Regions from separate parts of the Absiella sp. AM09-50 genome, predicted to be linked through region 2. Evidence: predicted binding sites of a transcription regulator. Region 2 holds the regulator's gene; each other region holds the start of a gene.

What was found. The regulator Rex, encoded in region 2, represses fermentation and respiration genes when NADH is low (regulators of the CRP and FNR family bind a similar motif). The targets are predictions, from matches to a motif close to GTGAANNNNTTCAC.
Region 1: DW114_RS04145 (alpha-glucoside-specific PTS transporter subunit IIBC) is a predicted target of Rex. The motif match lies at 1,406-1,419, and genes of this name have one in related genera.
Region 3: DW114_RS14375 (iron-sulfur cluster assembly scaffold protein) is a predicted target of Rex. The motif match lies at 958-971, and genes of this name have one in related genera.
Region 4: DW114_RS05580 (NAD(P)H-hydrate dehydratase) is a predicted target of Rex. The motif match lies at 1,095-1,108, and genes of this name have one in related genera.

What each region holds. Positions count from the first base shown of each region.
Region 1 is NZ_QVFI01000003.1:72,933-75,142, forward strand. It holds gene DW114_RS04145 (alpha-glucoside-specific PTS transporter subunit IIBC) at 1-1,288, opposite strand, end outside; gene DW114_RS04150 (HAD family hydrolase) at 1,468-2,210, opposite strand, start outside.
Region 2 is NZ_QVFI01000032.1:30,591-32,800, reverse strand. It holds gene tsaD (tRNA (adenosine(37)-N6)-threonylcarbamoyltransferase complex transferase subunit TsaD) at 1-596, shown strand, start outside; gene DW114_RS18620 (redox-sensing transcriptional repressor Rex) at 749-1,381, shown strand; gene asnS (asparagine--tRNA ligase) at 1,688-2,210, shown strand, end outside.
Region 3 is NZ_QVFI01000018.1:29,178-31,387, reverse strand. It holds gene DW114_RS14385 (histidinol-phosphatase HisJ family protein) at 1-285, shown strand, start outside; gene DW114_RS14380 (histidine phosphatase family protein) at 285-833, shown strand; gene DW114_RS14375 (iron-sulfur cluster assembly scaffold protein) at 1,090-1,782, shown strand; gene DW114_RS14370 (GGGtGRT protein) at 1,794-2,210, shown strand, end outside.
Region 4 is NZ_QVFI01000004.1:130,284-132,493, reverse strand. It holds gene coaBC (bifunctional phosphopantothenoylcysteine decarboxylase/phosphopantothenate--cysteine ligase CoaBC) at 1-1,003, opposite strand, end outside; gene DW114_RS05580 (NAD(P)H-hydrate dehydratase) at 1,200-2,210, shown strand, end outside.

The sequences.
Region 1 (2,210 bases), on a different contig from region 2:
CTTTCTTAGATACTAATTTTACTTCTTCATCATCATCTTCACGTCCTGGTGTCGCAAGATTCATTTTCAAAATCATGAAACGGAATACGATAAACCAAATACCACTAAATACTAGACCAATGACTACCTGAATCACATATGTCATGCCATGTGTTGCCCCTAATGGTAACCAGTTTAAAGCTGCCCAGTTAATCAAACCACTAGAGAATTCTCCAGATACACCAGCCATAAATTCCACCATGGCAAGTGTTGCGGCAAGTAATGCATGTACAAAGAATAATACTGGTGCGATAAATAAGAATGTAAATTCAATAGGTTCTGTGATACCAGCAAATGCAGCTGTTAATGCGACTGGAAGCATCAAACCTAAGACTTCTTTTTTCTTGTTTGGTTTTGCAGTTACATAGAATGCAGCCCCAATTCCAATAGGTGCGAATACTTTTGAGTGTCCATACAGTGCAAATCCACCAGCAGGGAATAATGTTGATAAGCTTTCTGTAGATTTCGCAAATTCTGGTAAACCTAATGCCCAAGCTGCTTTGAATCCGCCCTCAACTACAATTGATTCATAAGCCATTGGCATATAGATGAAGTGATGTAATCCAGTTGGAATCAAGATACGTTCACAGAATGTGTATACCCAGATTCCTAACGCGCCACTTGAAATAAAGAAGCTCTGCATACCTGCGATTAAGCTCTGTACTCTTGGCCAGATTGCCATAAATAAGAATGCGACTGGAATCATTACGAAGAATCCGATTAAGCAGATAAATGATGATCCTTTGAATACCCCTAACCATTCAGGCAGCTCTGTATCGAAATAACGATTATGTAAGAATACAACAATACCTGCGATTGCCAAAGCACCAATCATACCTGTATCTAATGTTTTGATACTTGCGATGGATGCTAAACCAGTTCCACTTGCTGCTTCAATACTGAAATCAACACCAAAGCTGGATCCCCAGTTTGTCAACATGGCTGCTAACATATAGTTGAATGTTAAGTAAAGAACAAATGCTTCCATACAAGCACGTGCATTTTGTTTTTTCGCTAACCCGATTGGTAAAGCAATCACGAACAATAACGGTACTTGTCTAAATAGTGTCCATGCTCCTTCCTTAATTACATACCAGAACTGATACCATCCAGTTTCTGGAGCAGCAATACTGCCGATAATCATCTCTGATTGGAATACGGTACATAAACCAACCATGATTCCTGAGAAGGCAAATAATAGTACGGGTGTAAACATTGCCCCTCCGAATCTTTGAATCTTTTGCATCATAAATTCATGTCTCCTTTTCTTTTTGTCAAATCACTTTGTTCTCTTGACGTAATACATCATACCACATGTGTAATCGTTTACAATATTTCAAACATCTTCTGTTTTGATGTCCATTTGTAGAAATTTTTCACAATTTTTGGAATATTATCCAGTACTTAAAAAAAAAGAAAAACCAGTGTTTACTGGTTAAAAAAGTTATGTAAAAATACCGCAATTCCTTCCTCATCATTGGACTTTGTGATATAAGATGCCGCTGATTTCGTTGATGGAAAGGCATTTTCCATTGCCACCCCATAAGGTATAATGGATAACATCTCATCATCATTGTTACTATCGCCAAAAGCAATGACCTGGTCCAAATGGATATCCAATTGATCACAAAGTGATAACAATGCCTGTGCCTTACTTACATGGATATCTGTGATTTCCAAAGAACCTTCACTAAGGTAAAAATAATTAAATTTTTCAGGATACTTTTTACGAATGGCATCTTCTGCCCTGTGCAAAATCTTAGGATTACCTCTGATACATAGTTTATTGGCGGCATTATGAATATGATTCTCTAAGTGCTCAACCATATTTGCATTTCTTGCCATATAAGCAAATTGACGCAATCTTACCACTTTAGATGCACGCATTGGTCGATAAAGACGTTTCGCGATTTCCCTTTTGATTGCCAAAGGTAGTGTATAACTACATGCATAGTTGCCTTTTTGAGATACGATCACAAACAAATGCATCGCATGCGCAATCTTAATAATTTCTGATATGGCATCTGGAGGTACTTGTGGAAACTGAATATTTACATCCTTCTTTACATGATAAATGCCAGCACCATTGCCATGCAACAGATAACCATCATAGCGTTTTAATTCTAATTCATCCACAATGCTCTTTAATTCAAAAGGTGCTCTCCCACTAC
Region 2 (2,210 bases):
GACATACAGAATTAGTCTATATGAAAGATGAATGGAGCTTTGAGATTCTTGGTACGACCCAGGATGATGCGATTGGTGAAGCTGGAGATAAGGTTGGCCGTGTTCTTGGACTTCCATATCCTGGCGGTGTTTATGTGGATAAACTTGCGAAAGAAGGAAAGCCTGTTTATCAATTAGCAAAACCTAAGACCGAAAATGAACTTGATTTTTCATTTAGTGGTTTAAAGAGCAGTGTGTTACAGTTTATTGATCGATGCAAACGTAAAGGAGAAAGCTTTGTACCTGCAGACCTTGCGGCATCTTATCAGGAAACGGCTTTTGAGGCATTATTGCTGCGGGCAAGAAAAGCAATTGAACAATATCATCCAAAGCAGATGGTACTGGCTGGTGGTGTTGCGGCGAACTCTTGTCTGCGTGAAAAAGTCAGTGTGGATTTAACAAATCAATATCCGGATGTTGAGTTTATTATTCCACCACTTTCTTGTTGTACCGATAATGCGGCAATGATTGGTGTTGCCGGTACGGTGGCATACCTGCATGGCGAGCGTGGAGATTTTGATTTAACCGCAAATCCGGGAATGGAATTAGAGCGTTAAATTTTCAGACAGCAGCATTTGCTGTCTTTTTGTTAGCGTATAAGAATTTATGATATGGTTATTATAAAATATGTGAATGTTTTGCATGTTAAACTTATTAATTTATTCACAAATAGAAAAATTCGTGGTATACTAACTCATAGGTGATATACATGAGTGAAAAGAACGTACCAAAGGCAACGCTGCAACGATATCCTGTATATTTGAAGGCGCTGCGAAAATTACAAAGTTCCGGTGTGGAACGTATCATGTCTAAAGAGTTGGCGAGTGTTGTGAATATTGAGCCAACTACCATTCGTCGTGATTTCTCTTTCCTTGGCAATCTTGGAAAACAGGGCTATGGGTATGATGTCAACCGGCTGATTGAAATTTTTAATCAGGAACTAGGTATGGATTTTGATGAAAAGATCATACTGGTAGGTGCAGGCAACATGGGACGTGCATTGATGAAGTATAATAAATGGGATTATGTCGTTGGTGAAATTTCCTGTGCATTTGATATCAATCCAGATCGTCAGGGTGTTCGTTTTGGTATTCCTGTTTATGATATCAGTGAGCTGGAGCAACGGGTTCCTGATGGCTGTCGTATCGCTATTCTTGCGATCAGTGATAATATTCAACAGACCGTTGATCGTTTGATTGCCTGTGGCATCATTGGACTAATTGACTTTACACATGAACATATTCAGATTCCAAAGGGCGTTATATTAAAGAGTATTGATGTTGTAACGTCTATTCAGGAGCTGGTTTTTGAAACAAACAAACTAAATATCGGACATTTGTAAAAAAAGCTTGTAAAATGGAGGATACTTGTGGTATCATCTAAACAAGAGTTGAAATACAAGGAAACAGGACGAAATAAGATTGTTTCGAAAAAAGCGATTCTGCGGTTGGTGAAAGGCAGAACGAAAGGCTTATGGAGAACACCTGTGGAGTAGAATCGGAGAACTAAAGTAGACGATTTCGTCAGGCATACGTTACATGCTAAAAAGATGCTTTATGCTATGCATGAAGAATCAGGATGGCACCGCGCTAAAACAAGCGTTCCTGTGATGGGAACGTTTTTTTTATGATAAAAAGGAGGAAATAACATGTTTGAATTTATGACTATTCGCGAACTATATGAAATCGTATTAAGTGGATCTCATGTAGAACTAGACTCAATGGAATATGTACAGTTACAGGGATGGATCAGAACAAATCGCTGCAGTGGGAAATTAGGCTTCATTGAATTAAATGATGGTACGTATTTCCGCAATGCTCAGTTAGTGTATACACAAGATTTAAAAAACTTTAAAGAAGTGGAGAAATATCCTACAGGTGCAGCTTTAACTGTTACTGGTAAATTTGTGTTGACACCAGAAGGAAAACAACCATTTGAAATTCAGGTCACTGAAGTTATATTAGAAGGTGATTGTGATCGTGACTATCCTTTACAGAAGAAACGTCACAGCTTTGAATATATGCGTGAAATTGCACATCTTCGTCCTCGTGCAAACACATTCTATGCAGTATTTCGTTTGCGTTCTGTATTATCTATGGCTATTCATGAATTTTTCCAGAACCAAGGATTTGTGTATGTGCACACACCAGTAATTACTGGAAATGATGCAG
Region 3 (2,210 bases), on a different contig from region 2:
AGTGATTTATTTACTCAGATTGGTCATCCAGATCAATTGAAATTATTTCATTATGAACCAACGTATGATTTAATACCAACGTATCAACGTCTGGCAAAGCTTGCGAAAGAACATGATGTATATATGGAAAATAATACAGGTATTCATTATCGTTATGGTCATGAAGATATGGGCACAAACCCAGTTTTCCTGGATATTTTAAAAAGCAATGGGGTAAAAATTATGACTGCCAGCGATGCACATAAGCCAGAAGATGTTGGCAAACTGATCAAGGAGATTTCATAATGAGTATTTATTATGTAAGACATGGACAGACAGATTGGAATAAGCTTGGTTATTTACAAGGACAAAGTGATATCGCATTAAATGAAGAAGGCATCAAACAGGCGAAACAGGTACGTGATGCGATGAAACAAGTGCATATCGATAAGATTATATGTTCCCCATTACAGCGTACAAGACATACAGCAAGTATTATAAATGAAAATTATGGATTGGAAATACATGAAGATAAACGTATTATAGAACGTTATTTTGGAGAAGTTGAAGGTGCCAAACGAAAAGATATTGTGTTTGAAGATTTCTGGAAATGGGAAAAGCCGGTACAGTATGGTATGGAAAGTATTGATGAGGTTTTTCACAGAGTTTATGACTTTCTCGATGATATTATGGAGGAAGCAATGCATCAAAATATATTAGTGGTAGCACATGGTGGTGTGAGCATTCCATTTCAATGTTATTTTGATGAAGAAAACCGAAAGAAAGACTTGATTTCCCTGATTCTGAAAAATTGTGAGGTCGCTCAAAGGGAAAGTAAGGTAAAAGTAAAGTAGGAAAGGGATGAAAATCCCTTTTCATTTGGGCTTTTTGTAGGAATAAAAGACACCTTTAGCATTGACAGGAACTAGGAAAAGATTTAAAATTAAGAAGTGGGAAAACTCTTATTTTACAATACTTGTGAAAAAGTTCCCAAACTGATATTTCTATTTATAGAGGGTAGAGATATACGCATGACCAAGGCTACAACTTTTTCTTAGAAAGTAGCATACATTGGTAAAATCATGGATGACACGAGAAAGGAGAAATGACATGATTTATTCAAAAGAAGTTGAAAACATGTGCACAGTAAAATGTGGCGCTAGTCACGGATGTGCTCCTATTCCTGAAGAAGGAAAATGGGTTTACTCAAGAGAAATCAAAGACATCTCTGGTTTGACACACGGTATCGGATGGTGTGCTCCACAGCAGGGTGCCTGCAAACTGACATTAAACGTTAAAGAAGGTATTATCGAGGAAGCATTAATCGAAACATTAGGTTGTTCAGGTATGACTCACTCAGCTGCAATGGCTAGTGAAGCTATCGTTGGTAAGACTTTATTAGAAGCTGTAAACACAGACTTGGTTTGTGATGCTATCAACACTGCAATGCGTGAATTGTTCTTACAGATCGTTTATGGTCGTACACAGTCTGCATTCTCTGAAAACGGTTTACCTGTAGGTGCTGGTCTTGAAGACTTAGGTAAAGGTACTCGTTCTCAGGTTGGTACAGTTTATTCAACAAAATTAAAAGGTCCTCGTTACCTTGAACTTGCTGAAGGTTATATCACTCAGATGGGATTAGATGAAAACAACGAAATCATTGGTTACGAATATGTAAACATGGGTGTTTTCATGGATGCTGTTAAGAAAGGTACTAACCCTGAAGAAGCATTAAACAACGCTAAGAAAACTTACGGTCGTTATGCAGATGCTGTTAAATATATCGACCCAAGACACGAATAGGAGGAAAAATCATGGCATTATTTGAAGGATACGAAAGACGTATTGATAAAATCAATGAAGTATTAAATTCATATGGTATTTCTTCCATCGAAGAAGCAAAAAAACTATGTGATGAAAAAGGTGTTGATGTTTACAACATCGTAAAAGGCATTCAGCCAATCTGTTTTGAAAACGCATGCTGGGCATATATTGCTGGTGCAGCTATCGCAATCAAAAAAGGTGAAAAAACTGCATATGAAGTAGCTAAATCTTTAGGTGAAGGTTTACAGGCATTCTGTATTCCTGGATCTGTTGCTGATGATCGTAAAGTTGGTTTAGGTCATGGTAATTTAGCTGCTATGTTACTTGACAATGATACAAAATGTTTCGCATTCTTAGCAGGACACGAATCTTTCGCTGCTGCTGAAGGTGCAATCGGTATCGCTCGT
Region 4 (2,210 bases), on a different contig from region 2:
TTTCTTTTGCATTTTCTATCAGATTTTGTGTTTCCATTGCAAATCCACAAATAACCTGATGTTCTTTTTTATGTTCTCCAAGGTAGGCCAGGATATCAGGATTTTTGACAAATTTGATTTCTAAGGTATCTCCTTGTTTTTTGATTTTATTTTCTGCGATAATCTGAGGACGATAATCACCAACAGCCGCAGCCTTGATGATGATATCCATGTCTTTATAGTTTTCTTTGACAGCTGTAAACATGTCATTGGCTGAAATGATAGGAATCATATGCACATCTGCAGGTGCATCCAATGCTACCGGTCCACTGATCAATGTAACATCTGCGCCCATATTTCTGGCAGCTCTGGCAATTTCATAGCCCATCTTTCCTGAGGAATGGTTGGTGATGAAACGTACAGGATCAAGTGCTTCCTGAGTAGGACCTGCCGTTACCAGAACTTTTTTGCCTTTCAGCAGATTTTCTTCCTGAAGTAGGGATTCAATACGTTCTTCGATAAAATCAATGTCTGCTAGTTTGCCTTTTCCATTATCACCGCATGCCAGATAACCAACTTCTGGTGCGACGATTTCATATCCCAATGCGATACATTCTTTGATATTTCGCTTCGTAACGGGATTTTCATACATATTGGTATTCATTGCCGGTGCAATTAATTTCTTACATGTTGCGGCAAGGAAGGTCGTTGTTAACATATCATCAGCGATGCCATGGACAACTTTCGCTATCACATTGGCACTGGCAGGTACGATCACAAAGATGTCTGCACGTTTTGCGATGGATATATGTTTTACACTGCGATCAGCCACTTTTTCAAAAGTGGAAACCATCACGTTGTGTTTTGTTAGTGACTCAAAAGTTAATGGGGAAATAAATTCGGTGGCATTTTTTGTCATGATGACTTCTACATCATAACCTTTTTTTATCAGATTACTGCAAAGCTGTGCGCTTTTGAAAGCAGCAATACCGCCAGTAACCCCCAATACTACTGTTTTTTTCATACGTTTACCTCCCAGGATTTTGTTCCTGTTAAAGTCGTCTTTTATTATAACGCAAGTAGTGGTTCACCACAATAGTTTTAAAATTAAAAATGAGAAAATTTTCACAAGCTATTTTTACATAAAAGAGCTGAAACAGGATACTATGAATTTTTATGTTCAGCGTATATAATATAAGAAAGAGAGAGGATGGTGTCCTATGAAAATCGTCACAACCAAAACTATGAAAGAAATGGATCGTATCGCAATGGAGGAATATCATATTCCGGGTGTGGTTTTGATGGAACATGCGGCCATGGCGGTAAAAAAACATGTGGATCTTGTCGCAGATAAAAATAAACATATCGTGATATTATGTGGTCCCGGCAATAATGGAGGAGATGGTTTTGCTTTGGCAAGGCTGTTAAAGCAGGATGGATATGAGCAAGTGATGATCTTTTGTAATGTGCCATTTGAAAAGATGTCCCATGATGAAAAAATCTATGCGGCTATCGCAGGCAGCTACCATATTCCCATTTATCAAAGTGAAGATTTAAAAGAAGTAAAGAAAATGTTTGCCTCAGCGGATATCGTCATTGATGCCTTGTTTGGCACAGGCTTATCCAGAAATATTGAAGGTTTTTATGATCAGTTGATTTTAACGTTAAATACCATGCATAAATATGTAATCAGTATTGATATCGCCAGTGGAATCAACGGGGACAGTGGGGCAATTATGGGATGTGGCATACAAGCCACAAAAACAGTATCTTTGGTATGTTATAAGCCAGGTAATGTGATGTATCCTGGTAGTGCTTATTGTGGGGATGTTGTGGTAGAGGATATCGCAATGCCACAGGAGATTATTGCCAAAAGTAATGGAAATGAAGTTATGGATGATGATTTGATTGCGTCTTTTTTGCCTAAACGACAAGCTCATAGTAATAAAGGCAGTTATGGTAAAGCATTGATGATAGGAGGTAGTATGCGAATGCATGGTGCACTTGCCATGTGCGCAAAAGCTGCACTTTCCAGTGGCATTGGTACCTTGACGATTGCTCTTCCTTCCAGCATTCATGCGATTATGGCAGGAAAGATGGAAGAATGCATGCTGCTTCCTTTATCTGATGAAGATGGCTATTTTTCAGAAAAGAGTGCTGAAGAGTTAAAAGATCAGCTGGATCTGTTTGATTTTGTGACCATTGGCAATGGCATGGGTAGAGGAAAAGGT